Regions from separate parts of the Pseudoalteromonas sp. NZS71_1 genome, predicted to be linked through region 2. Evidence: predicted binding sites of a transcription regulator. Region 2 holds the regulator's gene; each other region holds the start of a gene.

Region 1 (4,296 bases), on a different contig from region 2:
TAAAAACGCATTTAAGAGATGCTGATATAGTAGGGCGCTTAGGTGGCGATGAGTTTGTTGCAGTAATGCAAGTAAGCGATAAAAGCAAGATTAACTACATCATGGATAAAATTTCGACTGAGTATTCAAAAGCCTTACTCAAAGAAGACGTTTGCGATTTATCGCTTAGTATTGGTTATAGTTTTACTAATAAACAAAAGCAGCCCTTTGAAGCGCTATTAAATGATGCAGACCACGCAATGTATAAAAATAAACAAGCGTATAAGCTCGCTAAAAAGGCACAATAATAAAAGGAGGTTCGTCATGACTCATGCCACACAAACTTGGCTGGTTTTTTCTGCGATAGGTTTTATTTTTTCCTTAGCAATAATAAGCTTATTTGAAACGTTTCCTAGCATTAGATTTATATCTAATGAGGGAATAATTTTTGGTGTTATGTGCTCCTCTATGGGGTTTGCCTTAAAAAGGCTTGAGAGTAATAACCAAAAACAGCTTCAATAAATAGCTTAAGCTGCAAATTTTTACTTGTATTTATTAATTCATTTTTCAAAGTACGGACATAAAAAAGCAAGTCATTAGGCTTGCCAAGAAGGGTGTTAATTAGCTCTTACCTAGCCTTTAAGCTATTAGCTTTTCCGCAAGGTTCAATTCCATAATGGCTTTTAATAAACGGTATAAGTTAATTGACGCGTCAATTTCTTCTTTACGGTTTGTTAAGCTTTCAATATTTAGGCCCAGCGGTACATCTAAATGCGCACAGCTTTTAAGTATTAAGTCGAGGTTTTCGCGGCAAATACGGACTGATTCGCTTAATGTATTGTCTGCATCAAGCATGCGCCATTTAGTTGCCTCTGGCACTGAGATACCCAACCATTGCATAAAGTCTAAGGTTTTTTCGCCGCCGCACGGGGTAAACGTTAATATAATACGTTGAGGTGTAATCCCTTGTGCTTTACATGTACGTGCGTAGCTAGTAATTAGCTCTATGGTAGCTTGTGCGTCGTAAACAGCTTGCGATATAAAAAACTGACAACCTTGTGCTGTTTTTTCTATTAATCGTTCGTGCTCATTTCGTTTACTTGAATGGCGCTCGGCAATAGTAACGCCACCTAAAAAGAAATCATCTGATTGCTCAGCCATCGCTTTATACGCATCTGGCAGGCTTAGCTTTATATCGCCTATCGATGACGGGCTACCTACTAAAACAACATTTTGTAAATCGTAGTCGTTTTTAGTTTCACTTAGCCAATCTTTAAATTCGCCTACGCCACGCTGCGCCACACTTTTATAAGTAATCACATCTTGTGCAGATAAATTACGAAGTAAATGGCTGTATTCACGCGGATCAACGGTTTGTTTAAACGCAAATGGGCGGTCTTGATTAGTGCGGCTGCTTTCGTCTTGAATGTCGTAAATTATCACGCCGTCGTATTCAATTTCGTGTAAGCGACCTAATAGCTTTTCTGCAATGGTTTTTAATTGCGCTTTATCGGTGCCAATTTTAGGCGGGGTAGTACCAATAAGATAAACACCTTGGTTGGTGTCCACTATCTTCTCTTTTAGTGATAAAGCCATAATCCTCATTCCAGCTAAGTTTGTTTTGATGGATTTAATATAGCAGCCATTTAGACGTCTAGATAGATTTATTTAGTGAAAGTTTTTCAACTAACATGATGTTTATTCATAGTGCTTGTTCCCATAATTTATAATTGACACAGTTGTTTACATAATAAATTCCCTTTGGGCTCTTATATTTATTGGCTTTGGGGCATAATTAAAGAGTTAAATCTGACAACAAATTTGCTCAATTTAAAAAGGGACAACAATGAAATTTAAATTATTAGCAACCAGCTTAGCGGTATCGCTGGCGTTAACAGGTTGCGCCATGCAACAAAACCAAAGCACGGAAACAACAGCACAACAAGAACAAGTAAATAAAGCTGATGACCGTGTTTTTTCACAAGATTATTTAATTGAAGAGCTAGAAAACGGCTTACGTGTCATGGTTGTTAAAACCGATTACCCTGATGTGGTGTCGCTGCAAATTCCGGTATCGGTTGGATCGCGTAACGAAGTTGAAGAGGGCAAAACAGGCTTTGCTCACTTTTTTGAACACATGATGTTTAAAGGCTCACAAAAATACCCTGAAGATGTGTACTCAGACATATTAAAAAATTCAGGTGTTGATAACCGCGCCTATACAACAAACGATTTTACAAACTACCATTTAAACTTTTCAAAGCAGCATCTTGATAAAGTACTTGAGCTTGAAGCTGATATTTTTCAAAACTTAACTTACACCGAAGAGCAATTTAGAACCGAAGCACAAACGGTAAAAGGTGAGTACTTAAAAAACAACGCGAGTCCAATTCGTAAATTATTAAGCGCTGTACGCGAAGAAGCGTTTGATAAGCACACGTATAAACACACCACTATGGGCTTTTTTAAAGACATAGAAGCCATGCCAGATCAAATGGCGTACGGGAAAGAGTTTTTTGCTAAATTTTATAAACCTGAGTATGTGTCACTTGTTATTGTGGGCGATGTAGATCCACAAGCAACAATGGCAATGGTTAAAAAGCATTGGGGCAGCTGGAAAAAGGGTAACTATGTTGCTGACATTAAAGCAGAGCCTGTTCAACAAGCACCAAAATATTTGCACCAGCAAGATGAAGCGCTACCAGGGCATTGGTTACTCGTATCGTACAAAGGCGCTGCGTGGGAGCCTGCTAAAAAAGACAGAGCGGCACTAGATTTAATCTCACAGCTTTATTTTTCAAATAACTCTGATTTATATCAAGAGCTAGTGGTCGACAAACAAATTGCCAGCCAAATGTTTACCTATAACCCAGAGACTAAAGATCCGGGTTTATTACACGTATTTGTTAAAGTAGAAAACGCAGATGATTTAGCCACTGCACGCGATGCCATTAACCGCACTTATGCAAAAGCACGCACTGAGCTTGTTGATGAGCAAAAGCTAAATGATTTAAAATCGAACCTTAAATACAGCTTTATTAATGGCTTAGATTCGTCGCAAGCGATTGCTTCAACGCTTGCCAGCTACATGCATTTTGAGCGCGATCCTGAGGTTATAAACCAGCTGTATAAATCGGCAGATAACATTACCAGCGCAGATATTAAAGCCGTTGCTAATAAATACTTTACCGATAACGCACGTACCACATTAACGATGTCGGCACTTGATAAAGCGCCAAGTTTTGAGCAAGAAGTTGATTTAAATGCGCTTACTGCAAAGCTTAAACAAGCACCTGCGGCACCTGTATTTAAAGTGCTTGATAAAACGAATAGCTCGCCATTAATTGATGTTAACTTTTTATTCAATACCGGTGCGGCTGCCGACCCACAAGGTAAAAAAGGTGTTGCTGCGTTAACTGCGGCTATGCTTGCACAAGGTGGCTCAGAGGCGACAAGCTATAAAGATATTCAAAAAGCACTTTATCCGCTTGCGGGTAGCTTTGGCTATCAAATAGATAAAGAAATGCTGTCGTTTCAAGGGCGTATTCATAAAGATAATGCGGCGCAGTGGTATACACTTGTGAGCGATCAATTACTAAATCCAGGTTTTAGAGATGACGACTTTAAACGCCTTAAAAAAGAAATGATCGACGGTATTAAATCAGGCTTAAAAGCATCTAACGATGAAGAGCTAGGCAAAGAAGTGCTATACAGTGCGCTTTACAAAAATCACCCTTACGAAAGCTACAACTACGGTGATATTTCGGATTTAGAAGCGTTGACGCTGGATGATGTTAAAGCGTTTTATAACAGCGAGCTTACGCAATCTAAACTCACGGTTGGCTTAATTGGGGCTGTGCCTGCAAAACTTAAAGCTAAAATGATGAGCGATTTTGCAACGCTACCAAAAGGTGAGCAAAGCCGTTTAAGTATTCCTGATGCACCAGCGCTTAAAGGTCATCATGCAACTATTGTAGAAAAATCGGCGCAATCGACTGCGGTATCGTTTGGTTTTCCTATTGATACAATTAGAAGTAGCGAAGACTGGACAGCCCTTTGGCTTGTGCGTTCATACTTTGGTGAGCACCGTAGTTCTAACAGCTTTTTATATGAGCGCATTCGTGAAACTCGCGGCATGAACTATGGCGATTACGCATACATTGAATATTTTCCACGTGGTATGTTTCAAACCAAGCCTGATGCAAACCTAGGGCGCTCTGAGCAAATATTTCAAGTGTGGTTACGCCCACTTCGCTCTAATAACGATGCGCACTTTGCCACACGTACCGCCTTGTTTGAGCTAGATAAGCTAATTAA
Region 2 (4,296 bases):
ATTTTTGCCTAGTTCTAGCGTAATTTTCTTAACGTTAAATAGACCCCATATATAAGCAGATTGGTATTATTTCGTTGATTTTAACTATCCCCTCCTTTTGCATAACTATTTCCTATTCTTATTCTGAGTATGCATAATCCTTTACAGACAAATCGATAGATATTCTCTATATTTTAAATAGTACAATTTTTAACTAGGTTGATAAAAGTAGCTAACGTGGGCTTATCTGTTTTTAAAGTAGGGTAGTAGGCTGTTATTCTAAGTTTATGCTGTTACTTTAAGTATACATTTTATAAGATTTTGATAGGTATAATAGCACCTTAAAACTTACTTTTTAGGTGAATTTTTATTTATTAAATGTCGATATAATCCTGCAAAGTTACTGAAAAACCTATTAAAATTAAAGGATATAGCATATAACAGGATAGACCTGATATTGCTTGGAATTTAAAAATAATAAGGGTATCGTACCCCAAGACTCCATCTCTCACTTTAACTTAAATTGCAGGATACCATCGCGTTATGTCTGACTTTCGTGAACAAGCACTACATTACCACTCACATCCCGTACCAGGTAAAATTAGCATTGAGCTTACAAAACCAGCTGAAACGGCTCATGATCTTGCACTTGCGTATAGCCCAGGTGTTGCCGAACCTGTACGTGAAATAGCTGCAGATCCTGCAAATGCTTATAAATATACTGGTAAAGGTAACATGGTTGCGGTTATTACTAATGGTACTGCAATTCTAGGCCTTGGTAATTTAGGTCCTTTAGCGTCTAAGCCTGTAATGGAAGGTAAAGCATTATTGTTTAAACGTTTTGCAGGGCTTGATTCTATCGATATTGAAGTTAAGCACAAAACAACAGAAGACTTTATTAATACGGTTGCCAATATTGCCGACACATTCGGTGGCATTAACCTTGAAGATATTAAAGCACCAGAGTGTTTTGAAATTGAAAAAGCATTAATAGAGCGTTGTAGCATTCCTGTTTTTCATGACGATCAACACGGTACTGCCATTGTAACGGCTGCTGGTATGTTAAATGCGCTAGAAGTACAAGGTAAGTCAATTGAAGATGCAATTATTGTATGTTTAGGTGCAGGCGCTGCCGCTGTTGCGTGTATGGAGCTGTTAATTAAGTGTGGTGCACTGCGTGAACACATTTATATGCTTGACCGCAAAGGTGTTATTCATACCCGCCGCGATGACTTAAATGAATACAAACAGCTTTTTGCTAATAATACCGATAAGCGTACATTGCAAGATGTAATTGCAGATGCGGATGTATTTGTGGGTGTTTCTGGCCCTAACTTATTAGCGGCTGAAGATTTAAAGCTAATGGCTGCAAAACCAGTTGTGTTTGCATGTTCAAATCCAGATCCTGAGATTGATCCTGCACTTGCGCACGGCGCACGCAACGATTTAATCATGGCAACAGGGCGCTCTGATTACCCTAACCAAGTTAATAATGTTTTATGTTTCCCGTTTATTTTCCGTGGTGCACTTGATGTACGTGCAAGTGCTATTAACGATGAAATGAAAATTGCTGCAGTAGGTGCTATTCGAAGTATTGCCAAAGAGCCAGTACCTGCAGAAGTTTTAAAAGCCGCTGGAGTAGATAAACTAGAATTTGGTGCGCAGTATATTATTCCAAAACCAATGGATCCACGTTTACTGCCGCGTATAGCAAGAGCTGTTGCACTTGCTGCTATTGAGTCAGGTGTTGCACAAATTGAGCTACCTGAAAACTATATGCAGTAAATCTATACAATAAAATTTAGACATAAAAAAACCTCAGTAATTACTGAGGTTTTTTTGTCTTTGTAATATTTATTCTTCGTTTAAAACGGGTACTTCTAGACCCATTTCTTGCATTATTTTTTTAACTTCTTCTGGCACTTTTTCGGCGTTATCTTTACGTAAGTCATCGTCATTTGGTAAAGGTTGGCCAGTAAAAGCATGCAAAAATGCCTCACATAGCAATTCACTATTTGTAGCATGGCGAAGGTTATTGATTTGACGACGTGTACGTTCGTCAGTTAATACCTTTAATACATTTAGCGGGATCGAAACGGTGATCTTTTTAACTTGCTCTGATTTTTTACCGTGTTCTGCGTATGGGTGAATATACTCACCATTCCATTTAGCCATAAGATGTATCGTTGCCTCAGATTATTAATTTCTCACACGGTATAAAAAGCGTGTAAATATGCGTGAAATTCTATCGATTTAAAAAAGATAGTCAAATAATAGATACCGATCTATCTTAATAAGCCTATCGTAGGTGTAAAGATAAGCACACTTTTGTGAGCTAAAATGTGTTATTCGCAGAGGCCCCTTCTACTTTTAGCCATCTAGAGCTTTAAAATACTTTGACTTATCAAAACGGATAACTTACTCTTTTAGACGTCTAAACATCCAAATTAATCAGGTGACGAATATGAGCGAAAAAAACAAAGCGACCATTGCTGTACGTAATGGCGTTGATGCTGATAAACATCATGGTGCGGTGGTACCGCCAATTTATTTATCGACTACTTATTCGTTTGCCGACTTTGATACTAAGCGTGAGTATGATTATGGTCGTAGCGGTAATCCTAATCGTGATATTTTAGCTGAGACGCTTGCTAAGCTTGAAGGTGGCGCTCGTGGCATAATTACAGCTACAGGCATGGCTGCCGTGCATTTAGCTACTCAGCTACTTAATAGTGACGATAGGTTAGTAATTCCACATGATTGTTATGGTGGCAGCTATCGTTTATTTACATCTTTACAAAAACGCGGACTACTAAAGCTCGAAATATTAGATTTAACAAAAGAAGAAAGCCTTCAACAAATTTTAGTAATTAAACCAAAGCTTATTTGGATAGAAACCCCAAGTAACCCAGTACTTCGTTTAACAGATATTAAAGCGGTTACCGATGTGGCTAAGCAATGCGGTGCATTGGTGGCTGCAGATAACACGTTTTTGTCGCCTGCCTTACAAAACCCTATTAAGTTTGGTGTAGATATTGTGGTGCATTCAACCACTAAATACATTAACGGACACTCAGATGTAGTAGGCGGCGCTGTTATTGCAGCAACACAAGAGTTAGGCGATGAGCTTGCTTGGTGGGCTAATAACATTGGTATTACGGGTGCGCCTTTTGATAGCTATTTAACGCTTCGTGGTTTACGTACTTTAAATGTGCGCCTAAGGCAGCATCAAGAAAATGCACTGGCAATAGCTAAGTACCTTGAAAGCTCTGAATATGTAAGCCAAGTTTACTACCCAGGTCTTGAGTCACATCCTCAACATGAGCTGGCTAAAGCACAGCAACTTGGTTTTGGTGGCATGGTTAGTTTTGATATTAAAGGCGATATAAATGACGCTGCAGCATTTTTAACTAGCCTTAAAACGTTTAGTTTAGCTGAGTCACTAGGTGGCGTAGAGAGCTTAATTTGTCACCCTGCAACTATGACGCACGCAGGTATGGAGGCAACAGCACGTTTAGAGGCGGGTGTGGGCGATACGCTTATTCGTATTTCGGTAGGTATTGAAGATATACACGATTTAGTCGCTGATTTTGAACGAGTGTTTGAACTTGTAAAACCAGGGCAAAATAAAAATGTTGGCCGTGTAGGCAAAGGAGCAGGCACTTCTGGTGGTAACGTTAAATTAAGTGCAGCTCGTCCGGCGCTTTGGTGATTAATATGGTTAACTGTATACATAAATTTGGTGGATCGAGTTTAAGCTCAAGTGAGCGATACCAAAGCGTAGCAAAAATAATAATTACACATACTCAACCGGGTGATTGTGTGGTGGTATCGGCTGCGGGTAAGACAACCGATACGCTAGTATTACTTTGGCAAAGCTATCAAAAACAAGATACTCAAGCAGTAGCTGATATTTTACTGCAGTTAAATAACCATCAAAGTGATTTAATAGAGCAGTTATTAGAAGCTGATTTAAAACGAAGTGCACTTAAAACACTAAATACCGAGCTTAGCTATATTGCAGAACTTGCTCAAGCTGAGCAGCTAAAAGAGGCTGCATTACTTGCACATGGCGAACTGTGGTCAGCACGTTTACTCGCTACTTATTTACAGCAGCTAAATATTGAGGCATGCGCTGAAGATGCACGTACTCTTTTTACCTTAAATGATGGCGAATTAATGCATGCGCAAAATGCGCAGCAATGTGGGCAGTTAATTTTGCCTAATAAAATAAATGTTGTTACTGGGTTTATTGCCGCAGATATCAAAGGCGAGACAGTAACGCTTGGCCGAAATGGGAGTGACTACAGTGCAACA
Region 3 (4,296 bases), on a different contig from region 2:
CACGAGAAAACTGACGACGATTTTGCATAACCTAATTTAGCCTTACTATTTTTATAATAAATTAAGCATAGCGGGTAATTCTCTACATGCTAGCAGGATATGCTCCTGTAATGCTGGTGGCATAAAAAAGCCCCGCATAAATGCAGGGCTTAGTTTTACTGTAATAAATTAGCTACAGTAAATATTAACCAATTTTTTTGTACTTAATACGTTTAGGTTCAGTTGCTGCTGCACCTAGTGTCTTTTTAAGCCACTCTTCGTATTCAGTATAGTTACCATCAAAGAAGTTAATTTGACCTTCGTCGCGGTAATCTAAAATGTGCGTAGCAATACGGTCAAGGAACCAACGGTCATGCGAGATACACATTACACAACCAGGGAACTCTAAAATAGCGTTCTCTAGTGCGCGTAGTGTTTCAACGTCCAAGTCATTGGTTGGCTCATCGAGTAGTAACACATTGCCGCCAGCTTTTAATAACTTAGCAAGGTGTAAACGGTTACGCTCACCACCTGATAGGTCTTTAACAAACTTTTGCTGATCGTTACCTTTAAAGTTAAAGCGACTTACATACGCACGGCTTTGGAACTCAAAGTTACCAATTTTTAGCACGTCTTGACCGTCTGATATTTCTTGGAAAACAGTTTTGCTTTCGTCCATACCGTCGCGGAACTGATCAACAGTAGCAAGGTGTACGCTTTCGCCAACGGTAATGCTACCGCTGTCTTGCTTTTGCTCACCACTGATCATTTTAAACAGCGTTGATTTACCCGCGCCATTAGCACCAATAATGCCCACAATGGCACCTTTTGGCATACTAAAGCTTAAATCGTCAATTAAAACGCGATCGCCAAAACTCTTACTAAGATTAGTTACTTCAAGTACTTGGTCGCCTAAACGCGGGCCAGGTGGAATAAACATCTCGTTAGTTTCGTTACGTTTTTGGTAATCAGACTGCTGCATTTCAGTAAACTGAGCCATACGTGCTTTTGACTTAGCTTGACGACCTTTAGGATTTGAACGAACCCATTCAAGTTCTTGCGCAATTGATTTTTGACGTGCTTTTTCAGATTTTTGTTCTTGCTGTAAGCGCGCATCTTTTTGTTCAAGCCAAGAAGAGTAGTTACCTTCCCATGGAATACCTTCACCACGGTCAAGCTCTAATATCCAACCAGCTACATTATCAAGGAAGTAACGGTCATGCGTTACCGCCACAACAGTGCCTTCGTAATCGTGTAAGAAGCGCTCTAACCATGCAACCGACTCAGCATCCAAGTGGTTAGTTGGTTCATCGAGAATAAGCATGTCTGGTTTTTCAAGCAGTAATCGACATATAGCAACACGACGACGCTCACCACCTGAAAGGTGCTCAATTTTAGCATCCCATTCTGGCAGACGAAGTGCATCAGCAGCACGCTCTAAAACGTTATCAATGTTGTGACCATCGTGCGCCTGAATAACAGCTTCAAGCTCGCCTTGCTCTTTTGCAAGTGCGTCAAAGTCAGCGTCTTCCATGGCGTATTCGTTATACACTTCGTCAAGGCGTTTAAGTGCGTGTTTAACTTCGCCAACAGCTTCTTCAACAATTTCACGAACTGTTTTGCTTTCGTCTAAAACAGGCTCTTGCGGTAAATAACCAATTTTTGTACCAGGCTGAGGATGTGCATCACCTTCAAAATCTTGGTCAACACCGGCCATAATACGTAGTAACGTAGATTTACCAGAACCGTTTAAACCAAGCACACCAATTTTAGCGCCAGGAAAAAAGTGTAACGAAATATCTTTTAAGATAGTGCGCTTAGGTGGCACAACCTTAGATACTCGACTCATCGAGAATATAAATTTATCAGGTAAAACCATGGAGGAAAGCCTTCAAATAATAATAAAAATTTCAATGTTGTATTGTAGTGGCTGACAGGTGAAACAGTCAACGAATGGCGGGTTTTAAAGCACTAAAGCATGCTTGTAAGTAAAGTATAAAATCATGAATAAATTTCATTTAGACATCTATACATCTAGAGGTTGATATTTTTTACTTTCAGTTCATAATTAACTTTCGGTTTTTATGAGCAGGAGTAAAAATATGCCAATTACAGTAAAAGACGAGTTGCCGGCAATTGCACGTTTACGTCAAGAAAACGTATTTGTAATGCCAAAAACACGTGCAAAAACGCAAGAAATACGCCCAATGCGTTTGGCTATTTTAAACTTAATGCCTAATAAAGTAGAAACCGAAGTTCAGTTTATTCGTTTGCTTGCCAACTCGCCTTTGCAAGTAAATGTAGAACTACTGCGCCTCGATACTCACCGCAGTAGCAGTAATTCAGAAGAGCACCTTGATACCTTTTATCGTTATTTTTCTGAGGTTAAAGACAACAATTACGATGCATTAATTGTAACCGGTGCGCCACTTGCCCATTTAGAATACGACGATGTAGCGTATTGGGATGAGTTAAAGGTCATTATAGATTGGGCTGAGCAACACGTTACCTCTACGTTATTTTCGTGCTGGGCAGCACATGCAGCGTTATATCACCGTTACAATTTAAAGCGTGATTTAAAAGACGACAAACTGTGTGGTGTATTTACCCACCAATGTTACTTTGATCACGGCGCACTGACTCGCGGGTTCGACGACACCTTTTTAGTACCGCACTCACGTTATGGTCACATTGATATAAATAAAATAAACGCCTGCGATGAGCTAGTTGTACTGGCTGGTTCTGAGCGAGTAGGGGCTTACTTACTTAAAAATAAATCGGGTAGCCAAGTGTTTATAACCGGTCATCCTGAGTACGACGCCGACTCGCTAAAAGCAGAATACGACCGCGATTGTAAAAAAAGCCCTAATGCACCAAAACCCGAAAATTACTTTCCGGATGACGATGCAACCAAACAACCTTCAAAAACGTGGCAAAGCCATGCTTTTTTACTTTTTTCGAACTGGTTAAATTACTACGTGTACCAAACCACACCGTATGATATTAATTTAGTTAGCCAAGACGTGAGGACTAACAACTATGCCGAATAACGCTCCTACAAATAATAAGCAAGCCGAAATAAGCGCCGCATTAAAAGAACGCATTTTAATTTTAGATGGCGCTATGGGCACCATGATCCAAGATCATAAGCTAGAAGAAGAAGACTATCGCGGAGAGCGTTTTAAAGACTGGCATGTATTAATTAAAGGCAATAACGATTTATTAAGCCTAACCAAGCCTGATTTAATCACTGATATTCATCGTGGTTTTTTATCAGCGGGCGCCGATATTATCGAAACCAACACGTTTAACTCGACCACTATTTCGATGGAAGATTACGACATGGCAAGCCTAAGCCGTGAAATAAACCTAGAGTCGGCTAAATTAGCACGCGCCATTTGTGATGAATTTACGGCTAAAACGCCAGAAAAACCGCGTTATGTAGCCGGTGTTTTAGGGCCGACATCTAAAACGTGTTCAATTTCGCCAGACGTAAACGATCCGGGTTACCGAAATGTCACCTTTGATAAGCTGGTTACTGCGTATATTGAATCAACACTTGCATTAATGGAAGGCGGCGCCGATTTAATACTAATCGAAACTATATTCGATACCCTTAATGCAAAAGCCGCCTCGTTTGGTGTTGAAGAAGCCTTTGAGCAAGCAGGGCGTAAATTACCAGTTATGATTTCGGGTACTATTACCGACGCCTCTGGTCGTACGCTTTCGGGGCAAACAACCGAAGCATTTTATAATTCTATTCGCCATATTAAGCCTATTTCGATTGGTCTAAACTGTGCGCTTGGTCCTGATTTACTGCGCCAGTATGTAGAAGAGTTATCGCGCGTGTGCGAAACCTTTACATCGGTACATCCTAATGCGGGCTTACCAAATGAGTTTGGTGAATACGACTTAGAAGCGGGCGATATGGCAACCGAAATTATCGATTGGGGTAAATCGGGCTTTATTAATATAGTAGGCGGATGCTGTGGCACCACGCCTGCGCATATTCGCGCTTTTGCAAAAGGTTTAGCGGGCGTTAAACCACGCCAACTACCAGAGCTTGAAGTACGCATGCGTTTATCAGGCCTTGAAGCCTGTAACTTAAATTAAGGAGCCAGCATGACCCAACAAATAGCAGTATTTACTAATGTCGGCGAACGTACCAATGTAACGGGTTCTGCCATGTTTAAGCGTTTAATCATGGAAGAAGACTTTGAAGCCGCGCTAACAGTGGCACGCGAACAAGTAGAAAATGGCGCACAGGTTATTGATATAAACATGGACGAAGCCATGTTGGACTCAAAAGCCGCCATG

What was found. The regulator MetJ, encoded in region 2, represses methionine synthesis genes. The targets are predictions, from matches to a motif close to TAGACGTCTAGACGTCTA.
Region 1: the regulator MetJ is predicted to act here: its motif matches at 1,619-1,636, upstream of I6F43_RS04155 (methylenetetrahydrofolate reductase).
Region 3: the regulator MetJ is predicted to act here: its motif matches at 1,999-2,016, upstream of I6F43_RS06035 (homoserine O-succinyltransferase).

Annotation. Positions count from the first base shown of each region.
Region 1 is NZ_JADYXM010000002.1:287,135-291,430, reverse strand. Features, by position in the region: gene I6F43_RS04165 (sensor domain-containing diguanylate cyclase) at 1-287, shown strand, start outside; gene I6F43_RS04160 (hypothetical protein) at 304-501, shown strand; gene I6F43_RS04155 (methylenetetrahydrofolate reductase) at 619-1,575, opposite strand; gene I6F43_RS04150 (M16 family metallopeptidase) at 1,826-4,296, shown strand, end outside.
Region 2 is NZ_JADYXM010000007.1:72,926-77,221, forward strand. Features, by position in the region: gene I6F43_RS11930 (malic enzyme-like NAD(P)-binding protein) at 523-1,764, shown strand; gene metJ (met regulon transcriptional regulator MetJ) at 1,834-2,154, opposite strand; gene metB (cystathionine gamma-synthase) at 2,444-3,691, shown strand; gene metL (bifunctional aspartate kinase/homoserine dehydrogenase II) at 3,697-4,296, shown strand, end outside.
Region 3 is NZ_JADYXM010000003.1:149,000-153,295, forward strand. Features, by position in the region: gene I6F43_RS06025 (PilZ domain-containing protein) at 1-28, opposite strand, end outside; gene ettA (energy-dependent translational throttle protein EttA) at 185-1,858, opposite strand; gene I6F43_RS06035 (homoserine O-succinyltransferase) at 2,082-3,029, shown strand; gene I6F43_RS06040 (homocysteine S-methyltransferase family protein) at 3,019-4,092, shown strand; gene metH (methionine synthase) at 4,102-4,296, shown strand, end outside.